DNA from 4 places in the Planomicrobium sp. MB-3u-38 genome. Region 1 is predicted to be linked to each of the others. Evidence: riboswitches for the same ligand, from Rfam matches in the RefSeq annotation. Region 1 holds a riboswitch; each other region holds the start of a gene.
What was found. Region 1 has a riboswitch for thiamine pyrophosphate ahead of CXF70_RS12920 (YkoF family thiamine/hydroxymethylpyrimidine-binding protein). Riboswitches for the same ligand answer to the same signal wherever they lie in the genome.
Positions count from the first base shown of each region.

Region 1 (8,109 bases):
CTTGACGCATACGCAGATGCTGAAAAGCTAAAAGCGCTTGATTTGATCGTCCCCAACTGGACGATGGGTGAAATCGCTCCACTATATGTCCGCAAAATCTCGGAAGCTGTCATCAGCGGTGTTGGACTGGCGGGCAGCCACGGCGGCATGTGCGATTCTTTCCGAAAAAATGTGGACTGGCAATTTATGACCGGCGGCAATTGGGTCGCACATCCAGGCAATGACGGGATCGAATATATGATCAATATCAAACATTCTTCGAGCCCCCTTTTAGAAGGATTGAACGATTTCACAGTCGTCAGCGAACAATACTATCTGCATATCGATCCGGCAGTAGAAGTGCTGGCCACCACCCGCTTCCCTGTTGCAGAAGGGCCGCATACCCCAAACAAAGCTGTCGACATGCCGGTTGTCTGGACAAAGCGCTGGGGCGCCGGGCGCGTATTCTACAATTCGCTGGGCCATTCAGCAGATATCATGGCGATGCCTGAAGTTTCGTTGATGATGAAAAGAGGATTTTTATGGGCGGCTGAAGGAAAAACACTCTACAGAGATTCAAACAATCACAAATATGCATCTTCTGGAAATGCCGGAAACTATACCGGCATGGGCGACAGCCAGTGAAGGAGGAGTAATATGCGCACAATGAAAATCGGCATTATCGGCTGCGGCTACATAAGTTCCATCTATATGGAGAATATCCCGGCATACAAACACCTATCGCTTACAGCTTGTGCAGATTTGGAACTGGATCGGGCCCGCTCCCAAGCGGATCAATATGGCATTCCGAAAGCCTGCTCCGTACAGGAATTGCTGGCCGATCCGGAAATCGATCTGGTCATCAATTTAACGCTTCCGAAAGTGCATGCTGAAGTTTGCCTTCAAATATTGGAAGCCGGCAAACATGTCTATGTGGGAAAACCGCTGGCAATCAGCCTGCAGGAAGCCAAGCAGGTGTTGGACAAAGCACAGGAAAAAGGCTTATTGGTCGGCGGCGCCCCGGACACATTCCTGGGAGCGGGAATACAAACCGCACTGCATTTGATTGAAAACGGCGAAATTGGCATCCCAATCGGTGCTTCAGCTTTTGTAATCAGCCGCGGACATGAACATTGGCACCTGAACCCTGCTTTCTATTATGAAAATGGCGGTGGTCCGCTGTTTGACATGGGACCCTATTATTTAACCGCTTTAATCGCTCTGCTCGGCCCCATCCAACGTATTGCGGGATCTGCGCGCATCAGTTATCCGGAACGGACCATCCTGAGTGAACCGAACGCCGGCCAGAAAATCACCGTTTCTACTGAAACACATATAGCCGGAACAATCGATTTTGCATCCGGTGCGATCGGTACCCTAACCTCCAGTTTCGATGCTTTCGGCGGGTCCACCCTGCCGCCAATTGAAATCTACGGAAGCGAAGGCACTTTGCTCGTTCCAGATCCCAATAATTTCGGCGGACCGGTGCGGCTGCGCAAAAAAGATGAAGAAAACTTTACCGACATCCCTTTGATATCCAGTTTCCAGGAGAACGGCCGCGGCATTGGTGTTGCTGACATGGCATATGCCATACTGAACGGCAAAACGCACCGAGCGAACGGCCAACTAGCTTATCATGTATTGGAAGCGATGCACGGCTTCTTAACTTCATCACGGGATGGCGTGTATCATCATATGGAAAGCACTTGTTCGAAGCCAGAAGTATTTGTGAGGAACGAGCAGATTTTCAGCTAGTGTATATTATATTTTTTCATTTTAAAAACTAATTTATATTAAAAGAAAGGAGAAGTACATCCTATAGAGGATGACTTCTCCCATTCAAATTCCGGCAAGTTTTTAGCACTTGATGAGTTATTCAAGTAACAGATATTAATTTTTTAAATTCTTCAAAACAAAAAACAGCATGGCACCTTTTGCCTGCTGCTGTTGTAAAGACCTACTATTTTAACTTAGATTATTTCATTTAACTTCTTTCCCTTTCCATTCAACTCACCAGTCAACTCTTCAAACCACTCTTTATCACCCGTCTGCAAAGCCAGATCAATAAGGTACTCAAGCTGTACCGTATCTTTCGGAGCAGTAAGCGGCAAACTTTCAACCTGCTGGACCGCAAGCGGAATCGTCAAACCTACAATGGCGTCATTATCACTATTGGCAACCGTTACATATACAGCGCCCTGCACCATGCTCAGCGAATCGATAAATCCAATAACCATTTCACCTTTAATCGAAGTCCCTTTAACCCAATCAGTTGTTTTTAAAATCGTAGTCTCTTCATTCATATCTTAACACCTGCTTTGTCATTTATTTTTGTGATAATTTAACCAAGATTATTTCACTATAATCTTCAATACCCTCTTTTAGATCTCTTACGCATCAATATGAGAATATTACTCATCTATCAATACATTGGTTTTAGGGCTTAAACAATCAATCAAAAAGAGCAGCGGCTCAATTACACCGCTGCTCTTTCTTGAATTACCATCTTCTCAGTCTGCTTTTCTTAATTAACCGCTTGCTTCTTCTCATTCAATTCAGCAGACAGTTCTTCGAACCATTCTTTATCACCAGTCGCCAAAGCCAGGTCAATCAAAAACTCAAGCTCGCCGGCATTTTTGCTTGTCGCCGTCGGAATGACTTCCACTTGATTAAAATGCATCGGAATCGTTTTGCCGATCAGCTCTTCGTTATCACTTTCAGCCACAACAACATAGACTGCCTCTTGTTCCAAACTCATCGAATCTACAAAACCGATGATCATTTCACCATGTCGGGAAATGCCTTTTACCCAATCATTATTCTTTAAAATCGTTTTATTGTTATTCGTCATAGGTTTACACCTCTTCTGGTAGTATTAGCAGAAACCGCCTGGTCCACAAGCCATTCCTTCAAACAAGACTTTAGGCTTTTGTTTCTGCAGTTCTTCGTCAATCAGCTGTTCGAGTGTCTCTTTCGTATGGATGCCGGCGATTTTTGTCTCGCCGATCACGAATGTCGGTACAGCAGTTACCTCAGCCTCTTCATAAGAATGCTCAAGTGCCTGTTCGTGAGCTTCTTTGTACTTACGGGACTCAAGTGCTTCACGATATTCTTTTTCATCCAAGCCGACTTCCCCTGCCAGTTTCGTCAATACATCGACATCACCGATATCCTGGCTCTCCTGGAAAAAGGCTTTCAGCATGCGTTCATTATAGGCAGTGCCTTCCCCTTTTTCTTTGGCATATTGAAACCCTTCAAATGCCAAATGGGTATGCGGCTGGGGTGACACATCCGGAAGAACTATCTCGATTCCCATCTGCTCAGCCATCGGGTAGACCGACTGCGACCAAGTCGTTTGGAGATAATCATCTTCAGGGCGCAATGTCGGATTTGGAGCTGGACGCAACTCGAAAGGCATCCATTCAACTTCCACATCTTTCCCTTTGATCGCTTCCTCTAATGGCTGTTCTGCCAGGAAACAAAACGGACAAACATAATCCGAATATACTTTCACTTTTACTGTCATATCAAAAACCATCCTTTCTGCTAACCAGATAGTTATATAGTTTAAATCAATCGATTTTCATCTGTATTTCTTTTTAATAAAGCCCCTATAAATTTGGTGACTAATGGGAATTTTACGCCGGTTTATGCATGAACACAATAAATATGCTCTTAATTCGAGATTCTCTTTAAAGACTCCCATTAAACAGGTTTATTCATTTTGTTCATATAAAGTAACACTTTCAATGTGATTGATAAATCTCCTTAAGTCTCGCGCTTCTTTTCTGGTGATAACTCCTGATTCATATAGCCGGAAAATTTCAGAGCGCCCGGTATCCAGTACATTGATCCGGAGCTCCTCTTTTTGCAGTTCATATTTTTTGGCACTCATCGAGCCGGGATTATTTAAGCGGCTGATTTTTTGCCTGTAATCAGAAATCACTTCATTCACCAATTCCTTATAACCCAATTTATCCTTCACCTTTTCCAGATCTTGTATCGCGGCCATCATCGCTTCCCTTTGATGTTTCCGACCTTCCGGAAAAGGTTCTGGCCGGTTTTCAATCGCCTCCGGATGATAGCCCTTGAAACGTTTCCACGCCCTTCTCAATTTCCCCTGCAAATAAAAAGTTACCGTCCGGACATTGTTTGAGGCGGCTTCCTCCCGGCGATCGAACGATTTTTCGAATGCTTCGTATATATCCTGGTCCATATTTCCGTTTTCTTTGGTTTTCTGGATGAAATTCCTTTCCGCTTTCAATCCACGGCGTCTGATTTCTTTAAGTTTTCGCTCCAATTCATTATCCACTTTCGCATTTGTGCCTTCAGCAGGCTGAAGCTGCTCAAATCTCCATTTGTATTCATCGATCAAATCATAAGCCGCCGCTTCGTTTTCTTCATTCATTTCATGACGGATTTTTTTAAGAGAAGCGAGCAGTACCCGCCTTCTGGCTTCTTCCAGACTGATCTTTCCTGTTTCTCTTTGCCGCTTTTCGGGACTCTTGCTCAACAGCGGCAGACAAATAGTGGCCAACAGCAAAGTGTACAGGATTGTTCCTGCGGCAAGAAATAAAAGCAGCGGTCGCTCAGGGAAACCTTCACCGTTCTCCATCAGAAAAGGTATCGACAACACGCCGACCATGGTAATAGTGCCGCGGACACCTGTCAGGCTGATCAGCAAGGCTGTTTTTAAATTCGGCTTCGGGGCGTCGGGCATTTTTCCGCGGCGAAATTCATATATGGAAAACAAATATGCCCACACAAATCGAATGCCTAAGATCACAGTTCCAACAGCGAAAACATAAAAGAATACCAGCCCATATCCTCTGCCCGGATCTTCCAATATTCCGCTCATCGAAGTCGGAAGACTCATGCCGAGCAGCAGGAACACAATACCGTTCAGGATAAACAGAATAATCGTCCATATGTTTTCTGTCACAACTTGTTCTTCTGCGACCAGTGTCGCTGTCTGGTCCCGTACCAGAGAATGGACGATCCCGGCCACTACGACGGCGATTACGCCGGAAGCCTGCAAAATGTCTTCCGTAATCATGAAGATGATAAAAGGTGTGAGAATCTGAAGAAGTGTATGAAATGTCACATCGGTTATCCCTTGCTTCCGAAGCGTCAGGCGGATGCCGATAAGTAATAATGCGAGTACCAGTCCGAAAATTCCGCCTGCCACAAATTTATAAGAAAAGTCCAGAACCGCTTCCTGTAATGAAAAATAACCCGTTACAACTGCCGCCACTGCATAATTGAACGCGACAAGTCCGGATGCATCATTGATCAGCGATTCTCCTCTGACCAGATTCAGGACACCCTTTGGCAAATGGATTCGTTTTGCAATGCCGTTAACCGCGACTGGGTCTGTCGGAGACAAAATAGCCGCAAGCGCAAATGCTGCAGCAAGCGGAATTTCAGGTATCATCCAATGAATGAACAAACCGCCCACAATCGTCGTCAAAAATACGAGGAAAACCGCGTTGCCCAGAATCGGCCCTCTCATCCTCCACAATTCTTCTCGTGGATAATTATGGCCGTCATTATATAAGAGCGGAGCAATAAACAACAGCAAGAACCATTCAGTTTCGATATCAAGCGAAATCCCCTCAAACATCAGCACCAGCATCAGGCCAAGTGATACTTGAACCAGAGCCACAGGGATAAAAGGGATATAATTACTGATGACATTCGACAGCAAAAGACAAATCAACAGTGTTAATATGGTAAACAATAAGCCCATAGGATTCTCCCTTCCGCTCACGCATTGGTTTTTCCGGTATTCTTGCTATACCCTGAAATCATACAAATAAAATTCTCTTGCGCAACCCTGCATCAAGCGCGTCAAATTTCAATCAAACTTCCTTTTTTCATTTACTGGTCTTTACTTCTTTTCCACGTTCATTTACACTGAAGCCATCGGGTCAACCCGAACACAAAAACCGCATACCGTTTTCTGCACTGGGGGTGCTTATTTAGCTGAGATGCGAGCGAAAGCTCCGATCCCTTATGACTCGATCAGGTTAGGACCTGCGTGAGGAAGTGCGGTGACTTTCCGCAAAACGAACTTTTCAGGAGCTCGACTCTCCTTTTAATTTGCATGGAACAGTGGCTGCATCTTCACGGATGCGGCCTTTTTTGTGCACATTTTTAAGGAGGAATATTGTTATGGAACCATTGCAATGCGGCACCAGCCCGATTGTCGGATTTCGCTTCACGCTCAATCCGATGTCCGGCGACTTCATCAAAATAATCAAAGGGGCGCTGAATGAAACAGACACCTCGAATGTCTGGATGCACACGGATGATGTCTCGACCGTCATCCGAGGAAAACAGAATCACGTCTTCAATGTAGCAAAAGCGCTGACACTGCACGCAGCCAAAACCGGCGAACATGTGGCATTGTACGGCACGTTCTCAATCGGCTGCCCGGGAGATTCGTCAGGAGATGTCTACCTCGACAAAGGCGATAAATTGTTGAATACGGATAACACAAAGCAGTATGTATCGTCGCAGTTTGCACTTTATCCGATGAACAACCCGGATTATATGAGCGTTATTTACCGTGAAGTGGAACGGGCAAAAGAACACTGCGTCTGGAACGATTCGATGCATTACGCGAGCGGAATCCACGGCGATATACACGATGTCTTTGCATTCTTTGAAGAATCATTCACTCATGCACGTTCTGATGAACACCGACATCTGGTCATGACGGTATCGATGAGCATCAACAGCCCGTCTCACAAAGGGGGCACCGAAAATGCTTAAATCGTGGAAACTGAAGGAAATTGTATTGATGTCCCTGTTCGGAGTCGTGTTTGGCATCGTCTACCTGTTATTCATCCACCTCGGCAATATATGGGCTGGTCTGATCGGCCCCATCGCCTATGAATGGATGTTCGGCATCTGGTTTATCGTTTCAATCATCTGTATGCACATTATCCGTAAGCCCGGCGCTGCCTTAATTCCCGAAACCATGGCGGCAATCATCGAAGTGATGCTTGGAAATGCGGTTGGTCCGCGTCTCATCCTTTCCGGGATTGTTCAAGGGCTCGGCGCTGAAGCCGCTTTTGCTGTGACGCGTTACCGCCACTTTAATATTTTCGTATTTATGCTTGCAGGCATCGGTGCGGCAGTATTCAGCTTCATCTACGGTTATTTCGTATCCGGCTACGCGGCGCTCGATCCCTCATTCGTTGCGCTGATGTTCACACTGCGCGTATTGAGTGGAGCAATCATCGCAGGAATTGGCGGCAAATATATCGGGGATGCGCTGCTTGCGACCGGTTCACTTCGCGGCTACGCCATTGCCCGGACACAGCCGCGTGATGCCAATGCCTGACACTATCTTTGAAATGAATAATGTCAGCTTCCGTTTTCCGGATGACCAATCACCGACACTTTCATCCATCTCTTTTGCGATCGAGCGCGGCGAACGGGTCGCCATTTCCGGTCCCAGCGGCTCCGGCAAGTCGACGTTGCTGTATTTATTGAACCGGCTCTACCCCGCCAATTGCGATGGCATCGTGGATGGCGAAATTCACTCTTTCGGCAAATCGGCTGATTCTTATGCACCGGGAGAAATCAACCACCGCGTGGCAACCGTTTTTCAGGATCCGGATTCGCAGTTCTGCATGCCGACGGTCGAAGAAGAGCTTGCCTTCACACTGGAAAACTTGAATACCCCGGCAAGCGAAATGGAGGAGCGGATCCGTCATGTCCTGGATTTAACCGGTCTGTCCCACCTCCGGCATGTTTCAATCCAAACACTTTCCGGCGGAATGAAACAGCGGGTTGCCACTGCCTGTGCATTAGTTATGAATCCCGAAGTCCTGTTGCTGGATGAACCTATTTCGCATCTCGATCCATATACCGCCAAAGAATTTATCCTTTGGCTCGATCAATTGCAAAAGACGTTCAATCTGACAATCATCGCTGTTGAACACAGGCTGGATTATTGGGGAACATTTTTTAACCGTGAGATTAAGGTTACGAGCGATGGCAGAATTTCTGAAGATGCCATCTTCAAGCCACATGAAACATTGCGGTACCCGCTCCGGTTGAATTCAATGCTTGATTCCACCGTTCTAACTGCGACCGGACTTTCAGTCAAGGTGAAAG
Region 1 is NZ_PJBO01000060.1:354,285-362,393, reverse strand. Features, by position in the region: gene CXF70_RS12950 (ThuA domain-containing protein) at 1-624, shown strand, start outside; gene CXF70_RS12945 (Gfo/Idh/MocA family protein) at 637-1,734, shown strand; gene CXF70_RS12940 (IDEAL domain-containing protein) at 1,950-2,282, opposite strand; gene CXF70_RS12935 (IDEAL domain-containing protein) at 2,504-2,830, opposite strand; gene CXF70_RS12930 (DsbA family oxidoreductase) at 2,855-3,505, opposite strand; gene CXF70_RS12925 (Na+/H+ antiporter) at 3,695-5,728, opposite strand; TPP riboswitch at 5,939-6,043, shown strand; gene CXF70_RS12920 (YkoF family thiamine/hydroxymethylpyrimidine-binding protein) at 6,154-6,756, shown strand; gene CXF70_RS12915 (ECF transporter S component) at 6,749-7,330, shown strand; gene CXF70_RS12910 (ABC transporter ATP-binding protein) at 7,266-8,109, shown strand, end outside.

Region 2 (8,109 bases), on a different contig from region 1:
GTTTTCCGAAAAGGCAACTGGGCATTCTAAGAGGTGATAATAATGAAAAAGACTGCAGCATTACTGCTGGCTGGGACCTTTGCAATCAGTATGGTGAATACAGCGGCAGCTGAAGTGAAAATTCCGGCTGCCTATATTGCGCTGGGTGATTCGCTCGCTGCCGGGCAGACACCTGACAGCCAGATTGATGCTGGCTATGCTGATTTGATTGCACAGGAGCTGGGCCGGAACCAGCCGGTCGCATTGTTTTCGAAAGATCTCGCTTTTCCCGGATTCACGACAGCAGATGTTCTGGAGCGTGTAGAGGAAGAAGAGACGAAGAAACTTCTGGCATCGGCAAATATCATTACATTGTCAGCAGGAGCCAATGATCTGCTGCGGCTGGTCCAGGCGAATCCTGCTGACGGTTCCCTTCAGTTCCAGCGCATCCAATCGGACTTCGCCCTGAATAAAGCCAGAAAAAATATTGCCGATATATTGAATCGGCTAAATGAAGCTGCGCCAAACGCGGATGTATATGTCATGGGATATTATTTTGCCTACCCGCATGCCCGTGAGTCGCAGAAAAAAGGCATAGCTGAACAATTGGAGATCTTAAACAGGATACTCGAAAATGAAGCTGAAAAAGCGGATGCGATTTTTGTGTCAGTGGACGATGCATTCGGTGAAAATGCGACATCGAAAGTGCCGAATCCAGGGGATGTCCATCCGAATTTAGAAGGCTATCAGGCCATGGCCAATGAATTTTTGGCAGAATACCGAAGTGGCTGGACGATCGAAAACAGAGAGCTGCCTCAACCGAACCCTGTAAGTTTTGAAGAAATCCTGCAAGGGCAGGAAGAACAAGCGGATGAAAATCCTCAACCGGCTGCAGAAGATGAAGCCGAACTGACGGCGGATGATCAGTCTGCACAATTGTTTCCAAGTCTTCACTCAGATTATTTGGCTATAAGAACAATCCTTCCAATAGTATAGAACTAAAAAATCCCGCTACCTGAAATTAGGAAGCGGGATTTTTGCTTATCTTTTTGTCTGTTTTGTTTTATACTGGCTGGTGTTTGTTTGAGCGTTGCCTTTGGCTTTCTTTTTATTCATGAATTTACGGATAACCGGATATGCTATAGGACCATATTTGATCGCTGTTCTTAATAATCTACCTACTGCCATATTTATCGCTCCATTCGTTTTAAAGATACTATTTAAATGCCCTTTTTCGGACTGCCTTAAACATGGCACTTAACTTAAGGCATGAGTCACCAGAATGTCTTTATACTCATGGACACTTGAAATTTCCACATATTCAGCATTGCCGTGCCAGTCATCGCCACTCGGGCCAAACTCGATCGCCCCTTCGCCTCCATTGACAGCGGCGTAATAGCGGGTATCTGCAGCACCATGCTGGCCGAACAGCACAGGGTCATTTCCGGTATTGCTCCGGATGCTTTCCTGCAAGGTCTGTATATATGGATTATCGGCTGTCGTTGTCAGCGCCGGTGTCGTGGAAGAACTTGATTTATAATCAAAATCGATTCCCAGTGTTTCACCGAGTTCAACCATCTGACGCGTAATCTCTTTGGGATCCTGTCCCGGCATGAAACGGATATCATAGGACATTTCACAAAGTTCCGGAACCATATTATAGCGCTTGCCGGCATTGATGATGGCCAAGTTGACGGAAGGCTGCTCGTAATATTCAGTAGATTCTTTACGGAAAGGAAGTTCAGCCATCGCCATATGATATTTCATCGCCTGCTCGATGGCATTAATGCCTTCCCAAGGGCGGCTGCCGTGAGCCGGCTTGCCTTTGAACACCATGTCCATATGCAGGATGCCTTTTGACTGCAGTCCGACTTTCAACCCTGTAGGTTCACCGCAAATGATAAAGTCACCGCTGTGGCCTTGTGACACGAGCCATTCAGAAGTGTTATGGCCGCCGATTTCTTCATCGGTGACGATATGGAGATGGACTTCACGCTTTAATTTTTCAGGGTCAAGTTCGATGAACGCCTGCATCATGGCGGCTACGCCAGCTTTCATATCCGCTGAACCGCGGCCATACAAGCGGCCGAGTTCTTCCATCGGCGTAAATTGTTCATCATGCCCAGGAACCACATCGACATGTCCATTCCAGACCAATTTTTCTGATCCCTGGCCTTTTTGGGCAGTCAGCATCAAAAAACCTTTGTTGTCGTGGACTTCAACCGCTTCACCATATTCTTCGAGCCAGCGGGCGCAAAAAAGAAGAGCGTCATTGGCGCCTTCTTTGGTATCACTTTTAATTTTTATCAGCTCTTTCAATAATTCGATCATACGCGTGCAGCAGCAATTTCAGCTGCCTCCACCATCCTTTCTGAAACATTTACTTTCTCAATACCCTAATGGCTCCAGTTGAAACGAACTTGCATACCATCTTTATGTCCGTTACAATACAGATGTTAAGAAAATAACTGTATACACCACAAGGGGAGCTTTTGCTGAGAGTGAACGGAACCGTTCTTACCCTTTGAACCTGTAAGTTAATACTTGCGCAGGGATGTGGATGGAAACCTGCCCTTATGCGGCGTCAGGGTCTATCCTGGCGCCGCTTTTCGTATGGTTTTTATTGGCGGCCCTTCTGGTGATGTGCAAACATTAGGGAGGATATCATGAGAAATAAAAAATTATTATTGATGCTCGAAATCGCGATTTTCGGAGCCCTTGGCTTTGTATTGGATTTTATCGCGTTCAGTATGCCGCAGGGGGGATCGGTCAGTCTGGTGATGATCCCGATTATCCTGATGGCGTTCCGCCGCGGGATGGGTGCCGGTATTCTGACCGGCCTTACAGTTGGCTTGCTGCAGCTTGTTACGGGGCGTGTCTATATTGTGCCTTTATCATTCGGATTCGCTTTTACACAAGTGACACTCGATTACTTGGTCGCTTTCGCGAGCGTTGGGGTGGCAGGAATAATGAGATCCGCTTATCTTAAAAATTTGCGGAATGGTTCTCGTGGCAAAGCGGTTTCCTCGATTGTAGCAGGAGCTTTGATCGGCGCATTTCTGCGCTATATCATCCATGTAATCGTGGGGATCTGGTTCTTCAGTGAATTTGCGACGGGTAATGTTTATATTTACTCGTTTGTGTACAACGCGACTTATATGGTGCCGGCATTTCTGCTGACAGCGGTTGTCTGTTCCATTCTGTTCATAGCAGCTCCGAGATTGATTGATGTGAAAGAATGAAAAGTTGAAGGCTATCTTATGATAGTCTTCTTTTCTTTGTTCAGACTCCGGCGGCCCCTGTCGCTTTTCTTTTATGTTATAATTCTTGAATAGAAAAGCTTGAAAGAAGGGTATTTGATGATTGCAACTAACGAAAAAGATATTGAAATGTTAAAAAAAGCAGGGCAAATGGTAGCGAAGATCCGTGAGGAAATGAGAGCGGCAACCAAGCCTGGCGTAACTACCAAAGAAATTGATGAGTTGGGCGGACGATTGTTCGAAGAACTTGGCGGCGTTTCCGGTCCGAAATCCGAATATGATTTTCCGGGCTATACGTGCATCAGTGTAAATGAAGAAGTGGCACACGGTATTCCAGGGAAACGTGTCATCAAGGAAGGGGATATCGTCAACATTGATGTTTCCGGTTCTTATGAGGGGTATTTTTCGGATACAGGGATTTCTTTTGTCGTAGGGGATAATCATCCTGAAAAAGAGAAGATTTGTGAAGCGGCTGAAAAAGCTTTCGAACGGGCGATGACTAAAGTCAAAGCAGGTTCAAAATTAAACCAGATCGGTAAAGCGGTTGAGCGGGAAGCGAAAGAGCAAGGTTTGTTTGTCATCAAAAACCTGACAGGCCATGGCATTGGGAAATCACTCCATGAAGCTCCTCAGCATATCCTGAATTATTATGATGCCTGGGAAACGACAATCCTTAAAGAAGGAATGGTTCTCGCTGTCGAGCCTTTCATCTCGCAAAAAGCTGAGCATATCATTGAATCCGGGGATGGCTGGACTTTCATTACCCCGGACCAGTCGCTTGTCGCGCAGATTGAACATACAGTGCTGGTGACAAAAGGTGAACCGATTTTATTGACTAAACTAGAAGAATAAAAAAAAGCCTGCATAGCGCAGGCTTTTTTTGCAGCTTGTTGAGAAAGATAAAGATTTTAAATTCGATATTCCGCAAAACAGTTTCGCTTTCCAAAAACCGTGCTCCTGCATCGCTGCGCTAGCTTCGTCGCAAAGCGCTGGCCGAAATACTTTGGCCGCACTTGGCTGCTTGTGCTGAGCTAACTCGTGCTCGTTCCACTTCGCCCGAGTGGATCTCAGCACTTCACTTGGTCGCCTGGGAGTCTTCGCTGTTTTGCTCCATATCTCAATTCGCATTCTATAATAGAAATGTCTTTTACTTTTGATATCTAAAGGAGACGATCCGTCAGTTCAGACTAAACTTAAATGAAGCGTCAGGCAGCTCCTTGCGGAACGCGTCCGCCTAAAGCGAAATGATTTGAGAAGTGTCGATTTCTCGACAGCCATCAAAAAAGCCTGCATAGTGCAGGCTTTTTTGATGGAAACATTTTATCATAGGGCAACATCACTTTTTCTTGATAAGAAGGATTCCTGTAATGATCACCCCGCTCAGGAATAAGGAAGCTGTTGTAACGAGCATTTCATCCAGTCCGTGTTTGACTGCAATACCGATGAATGCCCAGACAAACACTAAAGTGAAAGGAATATCGGAGTGATGGAAACGGACATGCAGTGCAAGAGCTGTAGCAACAGTCAGCATGATGACTGCCCATAACTCGTTGCTGAGGCCCCAACCGCCCCAATTATAATAAGTGAGTACATAACTGATATTTGTAATGGTCGCAACACTGATCCAACCCATATTTACTGAAATCGGCAGCCGTTCGGTAAATTTTCTCTCATTATTACCATATTGGAGATATAACAGAATAAGTGAACCGAGGTAGAGGAGCATCGCTGCTATAGACCAGGCGAAGTATTCATAATGCCATAGGAATAGCCAGGTGATATTGGCCGCAGCGCTTAAGATGAAATACAAACTGATGGCTCGGGAAGGAAGTTCTTTTTCTTTCTTATAACGGATCCAGAATCCAGCAATCCAGATAGCTAATAATATGTATATGACTGACCAGATCGAAAAGACATAACCGGCAGGGGTGAACAGAACAGGAAGCCTGTTGGAAATTTCTCCTGTGGTTTGACCGTTGATCGGCAGGATATTGGCTAATGCGTTAATTGCAATGATGGCCAAAAAGGCGATTGTCATTAATATCAAACGGAACATCTGTGATCCCTCCTCGCTAACAGTATACCGTTCCTTGTTTCTGACAACAATTAACTGTTCGTTGATTTGAATAAAAAGTTCCGGGAAATCGTCAATATTATGTCATCGTGTCCGATCGGCTTTGCCAAATATTCCGTAAACCGAAGAACAATGGTATACTGATAAGTGTTTTTAGAAAATTTAGTTTATCAGGAGGAAAAGCCATGACAGTGAAATTTCCGGAAGTATGGGACTTGGATGTCTTGTTCCCAGGAGGCAGTGAGTCAGAAGAGCTCCGCGTACATATGGATGAAGCAGGACCCAAATTGGAGGAGTTTGAAAAACTTTCCCGTAATTTTTCCGTACCTGAAAAAGCCGCTGATGCCCAGCAAGTGGCAGAGGTGCTTGAAGCTGTAAAAGAAATGATGCTGCACCTCCGCCAGTCAAGCGCGTTTATCGGCTGTTTGCAGGCGCAAAATTCAGAAGATAAAAAAGCGTCGCTGCTGCAGAGTGAATCTGCCAGCCTGAGCGCGCGTTTTAACTCGGCTCTTCAGAAAATTCAGCAGGACCTGACGAAAACGGATGATGCTGTATGGAATGAGTTGATGGATGACGACAAACTTCGTGAATTCTCTTTCGTTTTAAATGAATGGCGGGACGAAGCAAAGCAATTGCTATCCGAGAAGGAAGAAAACTTGATCACTGCTTTGAGCATGGACGGTTATCACGGATGGAGCCAGCTCTACGATATGCTTGTGGGTGACATTAAAATCAAAATAACCGTAGATGGTCAGGAAAAAACCATGTCTGTCGGGCAGGCAAACAACTTAAGTTCACACGCAGATCCTCAAGTAAGAAAAGAATCATACGAAAAGCTGGAAGATGCATGGACAGAAAAAGAAGATTTCTTTGCGAAAACCTTAAATTCCATAGCGGGATTCCGTTTAGAAATATACAAGAAACGCGGATGGGAAAATCCGTTGCAGGAACCGCTGCAGATCAACCGGATGAAACAGCAGACTTTGGATGCTATGTGGAGCGCCATTTCAAAAAATAAACAGCCGTTCGTCGATTACCTTAATCAGAAGGCGGAGCTGCTCGGAAAAGACGGGCTTGATTGGTATGATGTGGACGCTCCGGTAACTGAGAGCACACAAACTTTTTCCTATCAGGAAGGTGCGGAATTCATTCTGGAGCATTTCAAGAAATTCGGTCCGGAACTTGAAAAATTCTCACGCCATGCTTTCGAAAAAGGATGGATTGAAGCGGAAGACCGTCCGAACAAACGGCCAGGTGGTTTTTGTACAGGCCTTCCATTAACTGAAGAATCGCGTATTTTCATGACTTACAGCGGCTCGATGTCGAACGTTGCAACCTTGGCGCATGAATTGGGACATGCTTTCCATTCGTACGCGCTGCGTCCGGTTCACCAGATCAACCGATCTTACGCAATGAATGTCGCAGAGACAGCTTCTACATTCGCTGAAATGATTGTTGCTGATGCGGCAGTGAAGAATGCATCATCCAATGATGAGAAAATCGCTCTGCTTGAAGATAAAGTTCAGCGCAGTGTCGCTTTCTTCATGAATATCCATTCACGCTTCCTGTTTGAAACGCGATTTTATGAAGAACGCAAAAAAGGAGTCGTACCGGCTTCCCGCCTGAATGAATTGATGGAAGAAGCACAGCATGAAGGATTCGGCGGCGGGTTAAAGTCCACGCATCCGCATTTCTGGGCATCGAAGCTTCATTTCTATATAACTTACGTGCCATTCTATAATTTCCCTTACACATTCGGTTATTTATTCTCGTTGAGTGTTTATGCCAAAGCGCTTGAAGAAGGAGCCGGATTCGAGGAGAAGTACATGGCGTTATTGCGGGATACGGTGATCATGACTGCTGAAGACTTGGCGATGAAGCATCTGGGTGAAGACATTACACAGGAAGCTTTCTGGGAAAAAGGGATTGCTCTATGTGTGAAAGATGCTGAAGAGTTTATTTCGCTGACGTCATCTGCTGAATGATATGAATTTTCTATTGACCGGTAAGTTGTGCTACCTTCGTATTTTGACAGTTGAGGACGCTGAAGAAATGGTGCAATTGCTTGTGCGCAACAAGGAATACTGGGCAATCTTCGAACCGAAACATCGGGACAGTTATTTCACTGCTGCTGTACAACGGGAAAAAATACGTGAATCCATTTATCAGGCCAGGGAAAATCGCGAGTACAGTTTCGGAGTGTTTGAAAATGGAAGCGATAAACTGATTGGCCATATTTCCATGTACAGCATTAAGCGATTGCCGTTTCTCAGTGCATTGGTCGGTTATTCAGTCGATGAATCATATATTGGGCGAGGGATTGCCACAGAAGCTGTAAAGCTGATTGTGGCTTTCGGCTTTGAAAAAATCCAGCTGCACCGGATAGAGGCGTATGTGTCTCCCCGAAATACAGGTTCCGTTCGTGTGCTTGAAAAAGCAGGATTTGAGAATGAGGGATTATTGAAGGAATTTCTTCATATCAATGGAGTGTGGGAAGACCATTATCACTACGCCATTTTGGAGAAAGATTTTTGAAAGGGCAAGGCCGCCTATAAAAAATGGTGGATCGAAATGAAGAGATGGTTATGGGAATAAAACATTGACAGAAAGCAGGTGCCTTATGTTAAGAGATAAACTGTTTGCCTACCATCAATGGGCCAGCCAGGAGATTCTTTCACATACAGAAGGCCTCGGTGATGCGGTTTTTACCCGGGAAGGGGATAGTTCATTTCCTTCTATCAAAGAAACAGTCAGGCATGTAATCACTGTTGAAAAACTCTGGCTGCTGAGAATGAC
Region 2 is NZ_PJBO01000072.1:315-8,423, reverse strand. Features, by position in the region: gene CXF70_RS15150 (aminopeptidase) at 1-30, shown strand, start outside; gene CXF70_RS15145 (SGNH/GDSL hydrolase family protein) at 43-975, shown strand; gene CXF70_RS18395 (hypothetical protein) at 1,021-1,167, opposite strand; gene CXF70_RS15140 (M20 family metallopeptidase) at 1,237-2,310, opposite strand; TPP riboswitch at 2,452-2,551, shown strand; gene thiT (energy-coupled thiamine transporter ThiT) at 2,646-3,221, shown strand; gene map (type I methionyl aminopeptidase) at 3,339-4,091, shown strand; gene CXF70_RS15125 (tryptophan-rich sensory protein) at 4,576-5,295, opposite strand; gene CXF70_RS15120 (M3 family oligoendopeptidase) at 5,499-7,298, shown strand; gene CXF70_RS15115 (GNAT family N-acetyltransferase) at 7,300-7,848, shown strand; gene CXF70_RS15110 (DinB family protein) at 7,934-8,109, shown strand, end outside.
Region 2: it holds a riboswitch for thiamine pyrophosphate, as region 1 does, so the genes downstream of both, thiT (energy-coupled thiamine transporter ThiT) here and CXF70_RS12920 (YkoF family thiamine/hydroxymethylpyrimidine-binding protein) in region 1, are expected to answer to the same signal.

Region 3 (8,109 bases), on a different contig from region 1:
GGACAAGGCCAGGAAGCGGCCCACTTCTACACCGATGTCCTGGATGGTGACCTGGTCGGGCTCATGACTTATGGCGATGCAAACGGCGATGATATGGAAGGCATACCGGAAGAAGCGAAAGATATGGTCATGAACGCCCAAATCGTTTTGAAGAATGGTGATTACCTCATGATTTCGGATGTGCCGCCTGGCATGGGGATTTCCTACAGGAAAGCAATAATGTGTCGCTTACTTTGACACTCGATGACAAGGAAGAAGCAAGGATCATTTTCGGAAAGCTGGCAGAAGGCGGTATGGTCAGCATGGACCTGCAGGAAACATTCTGGAGCCCTCTATATGGAAATCTGATCGACCGCTTTGGCATCGAATGGCAGATATCCGTGGATCCTGAAACAGGAAAATAAAGATCAGTAAAAGCCAGTTTCCTGAATTGCTCAGGAAGCTGGCTTTTTTGATCAGGATTTATAATCGTCCATTTTCTCTTCTTCGAGTTGATCGACTTGTTCACGGAGCTTTTCATATACTTCTTTGCGGATTTCGTCTTTGCGTTCCGACTCCTGTCTGAAATGCTGCCTCACTGTTTCATAACGTGTATCGATCAGTTCGAGGTAACGGTCCACTGCTTCTTGGTCTTTAAATTTCCCAAGTTCTTTCAGATCGTAATGAATGGCGTACATCTCATTTTTGGAGGCCAGGGAAAGGAAGCTGACATCGTTGTTGGCTGCCAGGAGCTCGCCGTAAATATCGTTGCTTTGCGAAAGGATATCCAGTTTCCTGTCATTCCCCCAGGCCAGCCACTCCCAATAGAGGCGGCTGTATTCCTGCTCGAGATATTCGTTCAATTCACTTTCGGAATAAACCGATTTGTATTGGCCATTCCCTGCTTTAGCTACGGCTTCCAGCTGTTTCTGCCCTTCATTGTCCACATCGAATCCGATAATGTTCACTTCCGCTTGAATGTCCGATTCGTTCAGCGATGCAGCAGCCGCAACCGGATCACCGTCGCATGTCTCGATGCCGTCACTGACAACGTAAACCACATTGCGCACGTTGTCGCCTTTATGCTCTTTCAAATCCGTTTCAGCGGCTTCGATGGCTCCTGCCAGAGGCGTCCATCCAGCAGGATTGAATTGATCGAGTGATTCTGCGAATTGCTGCTCATCATAAGCGCCGAGGTCGTAGACGACTTCGTTGCTCGCACAGGACATCGCCTTGTCAGCGTCCGTGCCTGTTCCTTCATGTCCATAAACGCGCAGCATGATATTTGCCCCTTCCGGGAGGTCGGATGCATATTTTTCAATCGCAGACTTTGCCAGTTCCATCTTCTGGCCGCCGCTTACTTCTCCCGCCATGCTTCCACTTGCATCCAGCAGAATGGCGACATTGACCGTTTCTGTGTCAGGAATGTCAATTTCATCTTCTGGAGTTGCAGAATCGATTTTAATGACCGGATCCACTTCATTTATGATCGTGGCCGCTTCTTCCACATCCGCCGCTAATAAGGTGACTGCCAGCGAATAGGCTTCTTCCCCTGTCATTCCGGCAGGTGCCGCTTCCAGTTCTTCATTCAATTCCTCTTTTTGCTGATCAGTCATTTCATTGGGAACATACTTCCCCTTTTCTTTCACCATTTCTTCTACATTATGTATGGCTGCTTCCGGAATATCGCTTTCTTCTTTTTCCGCGGGAGCTGCTGCCTCTTCATCACTTTCTTCGACCGCTGCCACCTTCTTTTCAGCCGCTTGCTCCTTTTCCGCCACCGCTTCTTCATCAGCTGTCGAACAGCCAGCAAGAATTGCCAGCAGCAATAGAGCTATCATAAACCATTTCGCTTTGGTGAGTTCCATAAAAATCAATCCTCCTAATCTGATTCTACCGTTCTGTTACGTTCAGAGAAATCTATGGTTTCATTATTATGGAAATTCAGTACTTTGGAACTGTAAGATACAGGAATAAAGACAGAAACTGCACTCAGTAATTAACTTGTTTAAATCGGGTATGATAAATACATGAGCATCCAATTAAAGGAGGATTCCATATTGCATTTAGAACCGATTCCAGATCACATACAACCCGGGTTGAAGATATTGTTCGTCGGTTTCAACCCCAGTATCCGTTCGTCAGAAACCGGTTATCATTACGCGAATCCGAATAACCGTTTCTGGAAAATCCTCTTTCTCGCAGGCATTACGCCACGAAAATTCCGGCCCGATGAAAACAGCAAACTGCTGGAGCTCGGGCTTGGCCTGACGAATATTGTGCCTCGTCCTACAAAGGAAGCCGCCGAGATCACAAAAGAGGAATACCGCATCGGCGCGGAAAAACTGAAAAAAAAGATCCAGCGCCTTCAACCGGCCGCTGTCTGTTTCGTCGGCAAAGGCGTCTATCAGCAATACAGCAAAAGACGCCTCGTGCCTTGGGGCGAACAGAATGATCCGGTCATTCCCGGAATCGCTGAATTCGTTGCGCCTTCGTCCAGTGGACTTGTACGGATCAAACAGGATGAAATTGTCGCGATTTATAAGGGCCTGCAGAAATATCTGTAGCTTCACTTAAAAGATCACGATAATTAAACATCAAATTAAGATAATTATTTATTGATATTCAATAAATAATAGTGTATTATCTCATTAATAACAACTACAAGATGAGGTGTTCTTAATGAAACGGACTTCAACTACCGTATTAAAAGCCGCCGTTTTTCTCGTCGGTCTTCCGGTGCTTGCTGTGTGCATTTACGGATTATCCCGATTTGATCCGAATTCGCCATACTGGGCTCTTCCGGAACTCGAAAATTTACAGTACCCGTTGTTGATCGGCATGTATATCGGCATGATCCCATTTTTCATCGCGCTGTACCAATCACTGAAACTGCTTAATTACATCGACCGGAACGAAGCTTTCTCCATTCTTTCGGTAAAGGCAATCCGCAATATCAAACGTTGTGCTGTTGCCATCATCATTGTCTATCTGATTGAAATGCCGTTCCTTTATATGCTGACCATGGCAGATGATGCGCCAGCCATCATCATGGGATTGTTCGTCATTTTCGCGTCGCTTGTGGTCGCGGTGTTTGCTGCCGTTCTCCAGAAGTTATTGCAGGATGCCATCCGAATCAAATCCGAGAACGACTTGACGGTTTGACAGTAATTATAGGAAGAAATTATGGAAGATTACCAATCTCTGGTGGTCTTTTTTTAGACGTCAATGATTCTGCCATTTGGGTTTGCGTTATATACCTCTTTATTTGCAATAAAGCAATTTCATCGAATTCAATAATATTTTAACTATGAAAAAAGCCACCGCAAGAGCGATGGCATGGCACAAAATAGTTTTAAAAAGTTTCCACTTCCAATGTCTTGCCCTGCGACTCATAGCCTTTCATGTACTTGATGCGGCGCTGTGCCGAAGTTGCGTTGACCTGTTCATCCGCGTGATAGGAAGAGCGCACCATCGGCCCTGCTTCGCAATGGCTGAAGCCTTTCGACAACGCAATTTCCTTCAGTTCAGCGAATTCATCCGGGTGGTAATAGCGCTCCACATTCAGATGCTTCTTGGTTGGCTGCAGGTACTGGCCGATCGCCATGATGTCTACGTTGTGCGCGCGCAGATCATCCATTGTTTCGATAATCTCTTCCTTCGTTTCTCCAAGCCCGACCATGATGCTCGACTTGGTCGGCGTGTTCGGCGCAATTTCCTTGACCCGCTCCAGCAACTGAAGTGAACGGTCATACATCGCCCGCGCACGCACCCGCTTCGTCAGGCGTCTGACGGTTTCGATATTATGGTTGAAAATATCAGGCGCACTGTCCATCAGCGTGTGGAGGCTTTCGTAATCGCCTTTCATGTCGGATGGCAGAATCTCCACAGTCGTTGCCGGCATTCTTCTCCGGATCGCCCGCACTGTCTCGGCAAACACTGCTGCGCCCCCGTCATTCAAATCGTCCCGTGCCACTGCAGTGACCACGACATGTTTCAAGCCCATGATTTCAACTGATTCCGCGACGCGTTCCGGCTCGCCCAGATCAAGCTCGTTCGGCAAACCTGTTTTGACCGCGCAGAAGCGGCAGCCTCTCGTGCAGGTGTCCCCAAGAATCATGAAGGTGGCGGTTTTGCGCTCACTCCAGCATTCATGGATATTCGGACACCGTGCTTCCTCGCACACCGTGTTCAGCTTTTTCTCCCGCATCAATTTCTTGAGTCCCGTGAACGATTCGTTCGTATTGATTTTCACCTTCAGCCAATCCGGTTTCCGTATGTATTCTTCTTGTTTCGACATTTAAACTCCTCCTATTTTTCAGTTGAGTAACTCCAATCAAGATTTTTATACTTCGTTTCCGCCAGCTGATTGATTTCCACCAATTTTGCATCTGACAGCGCAAGCGGTTCCAATTTAATGCCCAGCCCTTTTTCAAAGCCTTTTTTAAAAGCGGCCTTCACTTCATCGAAGACAAAGGATTTGCCGGTCGCCGCGTTGATGGATATGGCTTTTTCCTTGAACGCTTCCCTTGCCCGATGTTTTATTTCGCGTGAAGGATAACTGAATAAATCGAATAGCTTCACGCTGTCAATTTCAATGGGAATGGAGCCATGCTGCAGGATGATTCCTTTCTTTCTCATCTGAGCGCTGCCGGCGGCTTTCTTGCCATCGACCAAAAGTTCATACCAGGACGACTTATCAAAGCAGACAGCTGAATCCGTTTTCTCCATCGATGACTCCGGTATTGCAAACTCTGAGCTGATGCCAAGTTCCCGGTAGCCTTCCAATAAACCTTTCGAAATAACCGAATAAGCTTCCTTCACAGAACGCGGCATCGCCGGATGAGATTCAGGCACCACTACACTGTATGTCAATTCCTGGTCGTGCAGCACAGCGCGTCCGCCTGTCTGCCTTCGGACGATTTCCGCTCCGTAAGCTGACGCCTGCCCGAAGTCGATTTTTTTATCGGCATCCTGAAAACGGCCTATTGAAATGCCAGCAGGTGACCAGCCGTAAAACCGGATGGTTGGTCCGATTTCCCCTTTTTCCAGCCATTCCAGCATCAATTCATCCAGAGCCATATTGAAAGCTGGGCTATTGTGGCCGGAATCGATGAATCCCCAAATTTCCTCCATCGCTTCTCCCCCTTTTTTGCACAAAAAAATACACGGCTTCCATAGAAATGGACAGCAGTGCAAAGTGGTTGCATCCGAACAAGCATGCATTTACCACTTCCCTCCGCCGGCATAATCCAGATCAGGTTCAAAGGGTCCAAGCAATGCTTGTCTCAGCCCGAAAAGCGGCTCCCCCAGTGCATAATTTATTTGTTACCCAAATCCTATCATAAGGTAACAGAAAAACAAACCTCTTTTTTATTTTCATCTGACAGGAAGGTTTTAGAACGTTGCTGTCGAATAAAAAGATTAGAATAATCAAAGAGGAGTAGATTCCATGCCGAACACGGCTTTGTTGATAATTGATGCTCAAAACGAAATGTTCGACCCTGCCAATCCTGTCCATGAAAGCGAGCGGCTGCTCGGAAATCTGCAGATGCTGATCCAAAAAGCGCGTTCAGCGAACGTTCCGGTTATCTACATCCAGCATAACGACGCCGGACTTGTGGAAGGCACCGATTTCTGGCAGATTCATGAGTCGCTGCAACCGCAGCCAGATGATGTAGTCGTCCAGAAAAAAACGCCGGATTCGTTTCATGAAACGACGCTTTTGGAACAATTGAAAAGACAGGGGATTCAGAATCTCGTCATCGCTGGCAACCAGACGGAATACTGTGTAGATGCTACTACGCAAAGCGCCGTCAGGCATGGCTTCCATGTGACGCTGGCAAAAGACGCCCACGGCACCTGGGACTCGGAAACGATGAGCGCAGAACAGATCATCGAACATCATAATGAGATGTTGAGCAACTCAGCTGAACTGCGCGAGACCCGTGACATCCAATTTACGGACTGAATTCATTGAAGGAGGAAAGCGCCTTTTTTACTGGTGCTTTCCTTTATGATTTCAAGAATGCGACGTCATCGGAAATGTAAAGTAGCGTGGCAAGCCGCTTGGCGCTCGCCGAATAAATAGACGGTCACTTGCCGTATTTATTTCTTTGGAATAGATATCATCATTTTGAAATTCCGGAGTAAAATATAAATGAATGTTTTCCGTCTCTTTTGAAACAATATATGGGAGAATGTTTTTGGCATCTACAGCACTTTTCGAAATTATGTCATAGACATGCAGATTTCCATCAGCTTCTTCGAAGATAACAATCAGATCTAGTTCACTCACATAATAAAGAGCTTCCGCATATTGCAGCAAGTAGTGAAAACAAAGCAGGTGTGCATTGTTTCTGACACCCAAAACTGCAGAGACAGGTACTCTGTTTTCCGCAAAATCTTTTAATAAGGTAAAATCCTTCTTTACGTCGAGTTTTCGGATAGTATTTGCAATCGCCGGCCCCAAATCACTCCTCTTCATTTTAAGCTTGGTTTCCACTATTGCTTCAAATCCAAATTTAGGATAAAACTCCAATACGGAATCATTAGCGAAGAGATAGATGAACTCACATTCTTCTTCATATTTTGCTATGACAATTTCCATCAGTTCAGCGGCCAATCCCTGATTACGGTAATCGGGATGGGTCATCACAGTTCCCAATTGAATCGCTTTTACGTCTTTGCCGTTTAGAACCAGGTTCATCTTGTTGACGGAAACATTGGCGACAACCCGATCGCCGTCATTATATGAATAACAAATGTAATCCCCATTCCAACACCCCGCTTCGATCCATTTGCTGAAATCCAGTCCAAATACCTGCTTTGAAAGCTCATTAAAACTTCCCCTGTATTTCATATTCGAACGATAATCAAAAATCAATTGGTAATTTGACATTAGGCTTCCTCCGTTTTTAAACAATCCGTTTGAAATTTATTATTTTCAGTGCTTGAAAATTTCAATGAGTTCCCAATTATCTTTCAAAACCGCCTTCCGAATGGAGTATCTGTCCCGTGATCCAGGCAGCATCATCACTTGCCAGGAACTTCACCAATTTCGCCGCATCTTTCGGCTCACCCGCACGGCCGAATGGAAATCGCGGCTGCAGCGCATCCTGTATGTCGGGTGTCATCCATCCGCTGTCGGTGGGTCCTGGATTCACCGCATTGACAGTGATGCCAAGCGGTGCAACTTCCGCTGACAGAGTGATTGTCAATGCATCAACTGCCCCTTTAGTCGTTGCATAAGCCAGTTCTCCCGGCATCGGACCTTTAAACTGTCCTGATGTGAGATTGATAATCCGTCCACCGGATCCTTTCGTGAATCGTTTCGCAAAACTGCTGCTTAATATTGTCGTGGCCAGAACATTCACTCGGTAATGCCGATCCAGCCCTTCTATGGTCAAAGTTGAGTAATCGGTATCCGTCGAATAGGCAGCGTTGTTCACCAATATATCAGGTTGGCCAAGCTCGTTTTCAACCTGTTCCAACAGAGATGACAATACTTCCGGCTGAGACAGGTCCACTTCCAAAGATGCCACTTTCACGTCGAACCGCTCCAATTCCTCCTTCAACTCTACTGGTTCGTCCGGCTCAGATTTCCAAGGCATGCTGTTGTCATATGCTGTCCAATAAGTGAAAAAGATACTACATCCATTTTCAGCCAATTCCCTGCAGATTGCAGCCCCGATGCCATTCAGGCGGCCCGCACCAGTGATAATGGCAAGTTTGCCAGTGAGTAGTCCCATTCCGTATCCCTCCATCCTTTTTTCTTCAATAATTTTCGTTTAGCGGTCTCACCTGATGTGTCTGTTTCATTGCCTCAGATAAATCCATGTCGGGAAGTTCCTGAGCGATAAGGTCGAAAACTTCCTGGATGACTGCTTCAAGCGTTCTTATTGCATCCTTTGGGTTGCCGATGAATACAGATTCCATGCGTTTTATTATGTTTTCCGGTTTTACGGACATGCCATCCAGCGCATTCCGCTGCCATTTAAAACCGGGATGCACAATATATTGCCGGTTCAACGCGAATAAAATCGACATGATTTTTGTCTCCGCATCGGCCATCACTTTATAAAGCATCAGCCAGTCTTTCCGGTACAGCAAAGCCTCCCTGTTGCTCCA
Region 3 is NZ_PJBO01000010.1:25,753-33,861, forward strand. Features, by position in the region: gene CXF70_RS18420 (VOC family protein) at 1-237, shown strand, start outside; gene CXF70_RS18425 (VOC family protein) at 222-404, shown strand; gene CXF70_RS05160 (vWA domain-containing protein) at 456-1,847, opposite strand; gene mug (G/U mismatch-specific DNA glycosylase) at 2,010-2,546, shown strand; gene CXF70_RS05170 (DUF2975 domain-containing protein) at 2,662-3,144, shown strand; gene lipA (lipoyl synthase) at 3,335-4,279, opposite strand; gene CXF70_RS05180 (lipoate--protein ligase family protein) at 4,291-5,115, opposite strand; TPP riboswitch at 5,197-5,300, opposite strand; gene CXF70_RS05185 (cysteine hydrolase family protein) at 5,432-5,950, shown strand; gene CXF70_RS05190 (GNAT family N-acetyltransferase) at 6,002-6,880, opposite strand; gene CXF70_RS05195 (SDR family oxidoreductase) at 6,957-7,730, opposite strand; gene CXF70_RS05200 (DUF4037 domain-containing protein) at 7,756-8,109, opposite strand, start outside.
Region 3: it holds a riboswitch for thiamine pyrophosphate, as region 1 does, so the genes downstream of both, CXF70_RS05180 (lipoate--protein ligase family protein) here and CXF70_RS12920 (YkoF family thiamine/hydroxymethylpyrimidine-binding protein) in region 1, are expected to answer to the same signal.

Region 4 (8,109 bases), on a different contig from region 1:
CCCAGGTGGAAAGTGTTCTTTGACAGTGTATTTATGATCGGCGTGTTTCTACTTGTGGCAAAGCTGATTATTTTGGGTATAAATTACTTTGCAGGAACAGAATTTTTGATGTTGGAAGGTTTTGCGAGATTGGCTGCCAATTTCGGGCCGTTAGTTCTGATGGTTATCGGTGGAATCGGCAGTGATTCATTGAAGGACAAATATCAGTAAAATGAGGCGAACCAAGGGGAAAAGAGGATGAAAATGACGGAAAATGGTTTTATTTTCGAATCAGAACGGCTCGGTTTTCGAAGATGGAAGGCTGACGATAGGGGAGTGTTTGCCCGCATGAATGCGGACCCGCAGGTGATGGAGTATTTTCCAGACATGCTGACGCCAGCCGAGTCGGATCGGCTGATCGAGCGCTTCGAGAGGCATACCGAGGAAAAAGGCTTTGGAATCTGGGCAGTCGAACGCAAGGAAGACGGCGTGTTCATCGGCTTTATCGGATTGTTGGAAGTAGGCTTTGACGCCGGTTTCCAAGGTGCCGTTGAAATCGGCTGGCGGCTGGACAATAAATTCTGGAAACAGGGCTATGCCACTGAAGGTGCGAGAGCCTGTCTGGATTATGCATTCGGAGTTTTGGGCTTGGACGAAATTCTTTCATTTACAGCGACACTCAACCAACCATCCGAAACCGTTATGAAGCGGATCGGCATGAAAAAAGCGGGTGAATTCGACCATCCGAAACTGGAAGAAGGCAGTCCGCTGAAAAGACATGTGTTGTATAAGATCACGGCGGCCGAGCACGCGTCGCAGTGAGCGAAATGCATTGACTTATTGCCGCTTAGGGCTTATTGTTAGAGACGCGATGAGCTCATTTGCGTAAGACGGACAAGCATTCCCTGGAGGAACACGTTGTGGAGCGTGGCTTGGACGCCGCAAATATCGATGCACCCTGCCTTTTGGCGGGGTGTTTTTTGTTTTTGGGGTGGAAACAATGTGGAAGAACCTTTAATTCCGAAAAACGTCTTCTTTTAATATGATGTAGAGGAGGTAAGGAAATGGGTTTTTGGTATTTTTTGATTTTGTTCATAGGATTGTTTTTAATATTTATAGGAATATTTAAGAAAAAGCATTACTCGTCTGTAAGAAAACTTACTTTAGTAGTAACAGGATTAATCTGCATATTATTCGCGCTTTTCATGTTTTCACCAGGAAGTGCAGAAGTGATTGCCGATTTACTTAATTTAACCTAGCGAGTTATTTAATTTTACAAAACTAGTAACAAGAGTTTGCATATGAGACCTTATCGGAAATTCCCATATTTGCTTTGGCGAATCGGTAATAGGTGTGAATGAGATTTTTGCAACATTCAAAAATATATTTGTGATTTTTCAGACTATGTGATAATCTTTGGGGGAACAACTGAATACATGCACCACTGGGGGAGCCGGATATCGGCTGAGACGAGCAACGCTCGGACCCTTTGAACCTGATCTGGATCATACCAGCGGAGGGAAGTGGGCGAGCGTATGCCGGATTTCTCTATCTTTTTGCATATTATTGCCGCTTTCCTTTACTGGGAAGCGGTATTTTATTTTGCCTGAAAGGGGCTGGAGAAGATGGAATTTACACAGGAAGTGCGGCAGGACTGCGAGAGTTTATGGCAGGCGAGTTTCGATCATCCGTTTGTGAAAGGGATTGCGGACGGCAGTTTGCCGGTGGAGATATTCCGCTATTATGTTATGCAGGACGCTTATTACCTGACGAATTTTGCAAAGATGCAAGCGGTCGGTGCGCTCAAAGCGCCGGACCTTGCGACGACGAAAAGCTTTGCGCATCATTCGGAGCAGACATGTGCGGCGGAAATGGCGCTTCATGAATCATTCATGGGCATGCTCGGGGTAACAGAGGAAGATTGGGAAAAATTTGAACCGTCGCCGAGTGCCTATGCTTATGTGTCGCATATGTACCGCGCGATGGAAGGTGATCTGGCGGATGTGGTCGCGACTATCCTACCTTGTTACTGGCTTTATTATGAAATTGGGGAGCGCTTGAAAGACGCCGAACCGGGGCATCCGATTTACGACCGGTGGATTGAGACGTATGGTTCGGAATGGTTTGGCGAATTGGTGCAGGAGCAAATCGGGCGGATGGATCGATTGGCGGAAGGGCTGTCTGCGGAACGTCGCCAGGAATTGAAGGACCGTTTCCGCCGCAGCAGCTATTACGAATGGAATTTCTGGCAGCAGGCCTGGACGTTGGAGACATGGGAATTGCCGGCTCAAGTAAAGGCGGGTGTTTGAGATGATCAGTAAAATCCGCAGTGAAAATCCAATCATCCATTGCATCACCAATCACGTCGTGTCGAATTTTCAAGCGAACGGGCTGCTGGCAATCGGTGCTTCGCCCATCATGGGCGAAGCACAAGAAGAAGTGGAAGAACTGGTCGCCATTTCGCGCGCCTTGTCATTGAATATCGGAACGTTGAATAAAGAAACGCTTCATAGCATGCTGCTCGCCGGTAAACGGGCGAATAAGGAAAAAATTCCGGTGATCCTGGATCCAGTGGGAGCAGGCGCGACCGCTTTTCGGAAAGATGCCATACAGAAGATTTTAACGGATATCGATGTCAGTGTGCTGCGCTGCAACGCGGGTGAACTGGCGGCAATCGGCGGAGTGAGATGGGCCTCTAAAGGCGTCGATGCCGGTGAAGGCAATGTCGACTTGGAGGAACTGGCAACTCGAGTAGCAATAGAATACAGCTTGGTGGTGGCAGTGACAGGCGAGACCGATATCGTGGCCGACGGTTCGCGGGTGGAAAAGATTACGGGCGGCGACCGGATGATGAGTTCAGTGACCGGCATGGGCTGTCTGCTCAGCGCTGTGACAGCCGCTTTCATGGCAGTAAGTCCGGACAATCCAACAGCTGCGGCAATCGAAGCTCTCAAATTTTACGGGACGGCCGGTGAAAAGGCAGCGGCAGTTTCAGAAGGACCCGGCAGTTTCCGCGACACATTCCTGGATGTTTTATTCGGCATGGAGATCGAGGAAACCGGCTTCGACTTTGAAAAAGGGGAAGGGGTGGATGTACTGTGGCAGCGATCAAGCAGGTATTGACGATTGCGGGTTCGGATTCCGGCGGCGGAGCGGGCATACAGGCGGATATCAAAACTTTCCAGGAGCTCGGCGTTTTCGGTACATCGGCCATTACAGCGGTAACGGCGCAGAATACATGCGGCGTCCACGGGGTCTATCCCATGCCTGCAGGTGCGGTGAAAGCGCAGATCGATGCCATCGGAGCGGATTTTGCCATTGCCGCCGTGAAAACGGGAATGCTTTTCGACGCCGAAATCATCGCTGAAACGGCGGCGGGAATCAGAAAGCATGGCTGGCGCAATCTTGTTGTGGATCCGGTGATGATCGCAAAAGGCGGCGCAACGTTGCTGCAGGACGAAGCACTCGAGGCAATGCGGACCTTGTTATTGCCATTGGCGGAGGTCATCACCCCGAATATCCCGGAAGCGGAAATGCTGAGCGGCATGAAAATCCATGAAGCAGCAGACCGGAAAAGAGTGGCTGAACAGATTCTCGCTTTTGGCGCGAAGGCCGTCGTCATCAAAGGGGGACATGCCGATAATCCATTGATCGCGGAAGATTATTGTCTCGATCGGAACGGTGAATCATTTGTCCTGCGTTCGGCGCGCATCCATACCCAGCAGACGCACGGCACCGGCTGTACCTTTTCGGCTGCTTTGACAGCCGAATTGGCTAAAGGGGAAGCATTGCCGGAAGCTTTGGTGACGGCAAAACGGTTCATCCAGGCAGCGCTTTCGCATCAATTGCATATCGGTGCTGGACATGGTCCGACAAACCACGCCGCTTACCGCTATTTTGCAGCGGAAGGGGATGTGCAATTTGTTCAATAAACCTTCTGTCTATTTCATCATGGGCACGCAGAATGCTTCAGGCAAAAACCCGCTGTCGGTATTGGAAGAAGCTTTAAAAGGCGGCATCAGCCATTTCCAGCTTCGCGAAAAAGGAGCGGGAGCTTTACAGGGGCAGGATTTGCTGAAGTTTGCGGAAAAGTGCCGCAATTTATGCGCAGATTACGAAGTTCCTTTTTTAATCAATGATGATGTCGAATTGGCTATCGCTGTCGATGCTGACGGCATCCATATCGGACAGGAAGACATGGATTGCGGGCAGGCACGGACACTGATTGGCAAGGAAAAGGTGCTGGGTGTTTCTGTGCATTCACTCGAGGAAGCGAAGATTGCCATCGATGCCGGTGCGGATTATCTCGGCATGGGTCCCGTGTACGGCACGCGATCGAAAGCGGATGCGAAACGGCCGGCAGGCACGGCGGGCATCTCGGAAGTCACCAGCCACTTTCCGTTGACGCCTGTTTTCGGCATCGGTGGAATCACGCCTCAAAATGCGCCAGCAGTCTGGCAGGCAGGTGCATGCGGTGTTGCCGTCATTTCGGCGTTGTCGGAGGCTGACGATATTGCTTTGCAAATCGCGCATTTCAAAAATTCATATAAAGGGGTATTGATATGAACACAAAAAAACTTGTCGTAATGTCAATGTTCGTAGCGCTTGCAGTTGCCGGTTCAGCATTTGTATCGTTCCCGGCTGGAATTGCCCGCGCTTATCCCATTCAGCACGCCATCAATGTCATAGCAGCTGTGCTTTTCGGACCAATCCCTGCCGTTACGATAGCCTTTGTGACGGGAGTAGTGCGGGTGCTGACCGGCACCGGATCGCTATTGGCATTTCCGGGAGGAATGATCGGCGCATTGCTTGCGGGTTTATTGTATAAGATGTCGGGCCGCATCGGCTTTGCGGCAGTGGGCGAAATCATCGGCACCGGCATCATCGCATCATTGATAGCTGTGCCGTATGCCAAACTGCTGAGGGGCACTGAAACCGCAGCGCTGTTCTTCATGCCGCCGTTCCTTGTATCAAGTATCAGTGGTGCGATATTGGGTGTAGTGCTGGTGTATCGATTGGAGAAAACCAAAGTGAGAAGTTTGTTGTATTAAAGGGAGTTAGATAGAGTCCATTTAATGCAGTAAGATCTTAAAAATAATACAAAAAAGCGTGAGCAGATTGCCTGCTCACGCTCTTTTAACGATAAAGCCCATATGCCGTCCGCTCTTCCTGTCTTCGCGGTAAGAAAAACCTTCAGGATTCATGAATGTGCAGGTGCGATCGATTGAAATGTGGCCTGTCGGGATGCCAGCCAATTCACATTGCTTCTTGACGGTCAGCTGGTTATCGATATGGTATTTGCCGGTTTCAGCGTTGTGATATATGAATTCATCCGCATAGCCGAGCGCTTTGAATTTCAAGTAGACATCTTCATCCACTTCGAATTTTTCCTGGCTTAATGCAGCGCCGATCTGGATATGGAAATCCTCCGGTTTGCAGCCTTCCTCATTCTTCAGATGTTCGAAAAGCTTTAATGTCACTTCTTTGATGGTGCCTTGCCAGCCTGAATGCACGGCGCCGATGAGTCCTTTGTTTTCATTGTATAAAAGGAGCGGAACGCAGTCAGCGGCGAACGTACAGAGCACAAGACCGGTTTCATAAGTATACAGCGCATCGGTGTTTTCCACTGCATGCCCGGTCTCAGTGGATCCGCGCCCTCTGTCTGCTGCCTCGACACGGTGGAAATTGGCGCTGTGCGTCTGGTTGGCGCATACAAAATCGACGAGGGTAAGGCCGAGGAAATCTGCCAGTTTCCGCCGGTTTTCCACTATCAGCATCGGGTCTTCACAAGCATGTAGCGCCATGTTATTGAGTTCGAATTCTACCGCATCTTTCAGCGTGAGCCCGGCTGTGAAATTTGCCGAATGGACGTATAGTTTCGTTTTCATATCATCACCTGTCTCTACTATATAAGAGCTGGATTTTATTGTATAGAAAAAAGGAGGGCATTTGCCCTCCTTTCACTGTTCCACACTAAGCGCTTACGAATTGTTGCCGCTGCTGTGGCTGTTTCTGCCGCCTTTACGGCCGGCTTCTTCGCGGCTCATTTTGTTGCCTCCGGAATTATTGCCTCCCGAGTTGTTGCCGCTGTGGCTGTTTTCTCCACCTTTTTCCCCAATTTCTTCATAGAATTCCTGTCCATGGCTGTTGGATGTTGCTTCTCCTCCAAGACGACCTGCTTCTTCACGACTCATTTTGTTGCCGTTGTTTTTGTCTGCCATTTCTAACTCCTCCTTAAAGTGTATTGGGTGTTACAGTATGTGATTTTCCCGGTTAACATGCGCTCAAACACCATTAACCGTTTTGTAAAACACTTATAATATTTCCCACCTTCTATCAAGGTTTTTTATTTTACGCCAATAAAAAACCGCCCTGTTTAATGGGCGGGAAAGTCAGTTACTGCTTTTTGGGTGGTTCCAGAAGAAACACGATATAACCGATATCATCCTGGAAATTCCAATCAAGAAAAACTTCTTTAATATTGCGTTTCAGTATTTTTTCGGGATGTGATTCCAATATCAAGTGTCGCTCCAGCGGTCGTTTGGCGAGCTTGAGAATTTCGGAGTAGCCTTCCGATATCAATGCTTTCTCGATCCCTACTAAGATGCCATATCTTTTGACCAGTATTGTCCGGTCATTCAGCCAATAACTTTCAATAGAGCTCGGTGTTTTTTCAGCACGTTCACTGGCTGTTTCAATCTTTTCCTCGAAAGTATCCCTGTCAATCTCTGCGGGCCATTCAAAATCATTTTCCTGCACATTTTCATCAATGACACCAATCAGCAATCCTGTTTCCAGTTCAAGATTCCAGTCCGCATGAAATTCACTGATATCCAATTGCCCGATTCGCCATAGATTCTTCTTTATGTCTTCTTCCAATTCATTGATCAGTAAATCCCGGGTTTCCAAAACTCGTTTCCATTCCTTCTGTTTCAGCAGCACGGCTTCCATAGGGGCGATGAACCCACGGAAGTGGATAACGATAAATGGCTTTCGGATAGTTACATAAACGGATGTTGGACCTTTTCCAAAATGATCACGGAGCAGCGTTGAAATATAGCCGCTTATTTCAGATTGCACCGTCTTTTCTGAAGCCATGAAGATTCCTCCTTCCGTCGAAAGCATATTTATCCGATATTTTATAATTGCTTGTTCCCATAATTATAGAGGTTTGGGTGGGGAATTGCGAGGAGTCTTTATTTTTTTGATAGATAGTAAATATCAGGAGCAGTAGAGAGACATTCAGCGGAATTTCATTAAAAATAATATCTTAATAGTAGTATATTATTCCTCTTAGTTCCTGATAGAATGAGAATAAAGGGAAGAATTTGAAGATGAAGGGAGGGGGACCTCGTGGAAAAGACAAATCAATTGGGTTTAAATTATGAATTTTGGGCAAAAAAAATCCTCTATTTTTATGGCTTGCTGGCCATTGTGGCAATCGGGGGCCAATTAGTCGGCTTGATCGTCACGTTCTTTTACTATTCCTATTATATAGAAGACTATATATCACTGCGCATGATCTGGCCGACAAGTTTTATCCTGGCCATCATGCTGCTTTCCTGGTTCATGGTACAAATATTAAAAATCTATAACCCGTACATCCTCTTTTTCGCAGGCACCCTCCTTGCGGTTGTGATGATTCTGGCAAATCCGGGTTTACCGGGCCTTCAGATGACTTTATTGCTGCCAATGGCGATCTCGTTGATTTACCTGAAGAAGTTTAAGCTGACCATCAGTTTTTTGACCAATTTCACTGCTCTTCTCGTCATTTATGTCATAAGTGCAGACAGCCGGGCGGCAATGACGCCATATGAATATTTTGCTTATCTGTTCATTCTGGTGGCCGGGTATATCGTTTATTTGGCAGTAATTGAAAGAGGGACGGAAATGCTTACGACGCTGCGGCATGCAGCGGAAAAAGAAGAGGAGCTGCTGATTCAGAACCGCATCATGGAACGATTATCGAAGACGGATGCGCTGACCGGGCTTTTTAACCATAAGACTTTCCAAAACTATCTGGATTCGCTTGTCCAGCAGGCGGAAAATTCGGGGATGCAGCTTCAGCTGGCGGTCCTGGATATCGATAACTTCAAAAGCATCAATGACAATTTCGGCCACAGCAGCGGT
Region 4 is NZ_PJBO01000001.1:67,064-75,172, forward strand. Features, by position in the region: gene CXF70_RS00410 (helix-turn-helix domain-containing protein) at 1-210, shown strand, start outside; gene CXF70_RS00415 (GNAT family N-acetyltransferase) at 238-801, shown strand; gene CXF70_RS00420 (hypothetical protein) at 1,044-1,238, shown strand; TPP riboswitch at 1,416-1,518, shown strand; gene tenA (thiaminase II) at 1,605-2,288, shown strand; gene thiM (hydroxyethylthiazole kinase) at 2,290-3,102, shown strand; gene thiD (bifunctional hydroxymethylpyrimidine kinase/phosphomethylpyrimidine kinase) at 3,078-3,911, shown strand; gene thiE (thiamine phosphate synthase) at 3,892-4,545, shown strand; gene thiW (energy coupling factor transporter S component ThiW) at 4,542-5,030, shown strand; gene CXF70_RS00450 (purine nucleoside phosphorylase YfiH/LACC1 family protein) at 5,106-5,867, opposite strand; gene CXF70_RS00455 (KGG domain-containing protein) at 5,961-6,200, opposite strand; gene CXF70_RS00460 (Na-translocating system protein MpsC family protein) at 6,376-7,077, opposite strand; gene CXF70_RS00465 (GGDEF domain-containing protein) at 7,333-8,109, shown strand, end outside.
Region 4: it holds a riboswitch for thiamine pyrophosphate, as region 1 does, so the genes downstream of both, tenA (thiaminase II) here and CXF70_RS12920 (YkoF family thiamine/hydroxymethylpyrimidine-binding protein) in region 1, are expected to answer to the same signal.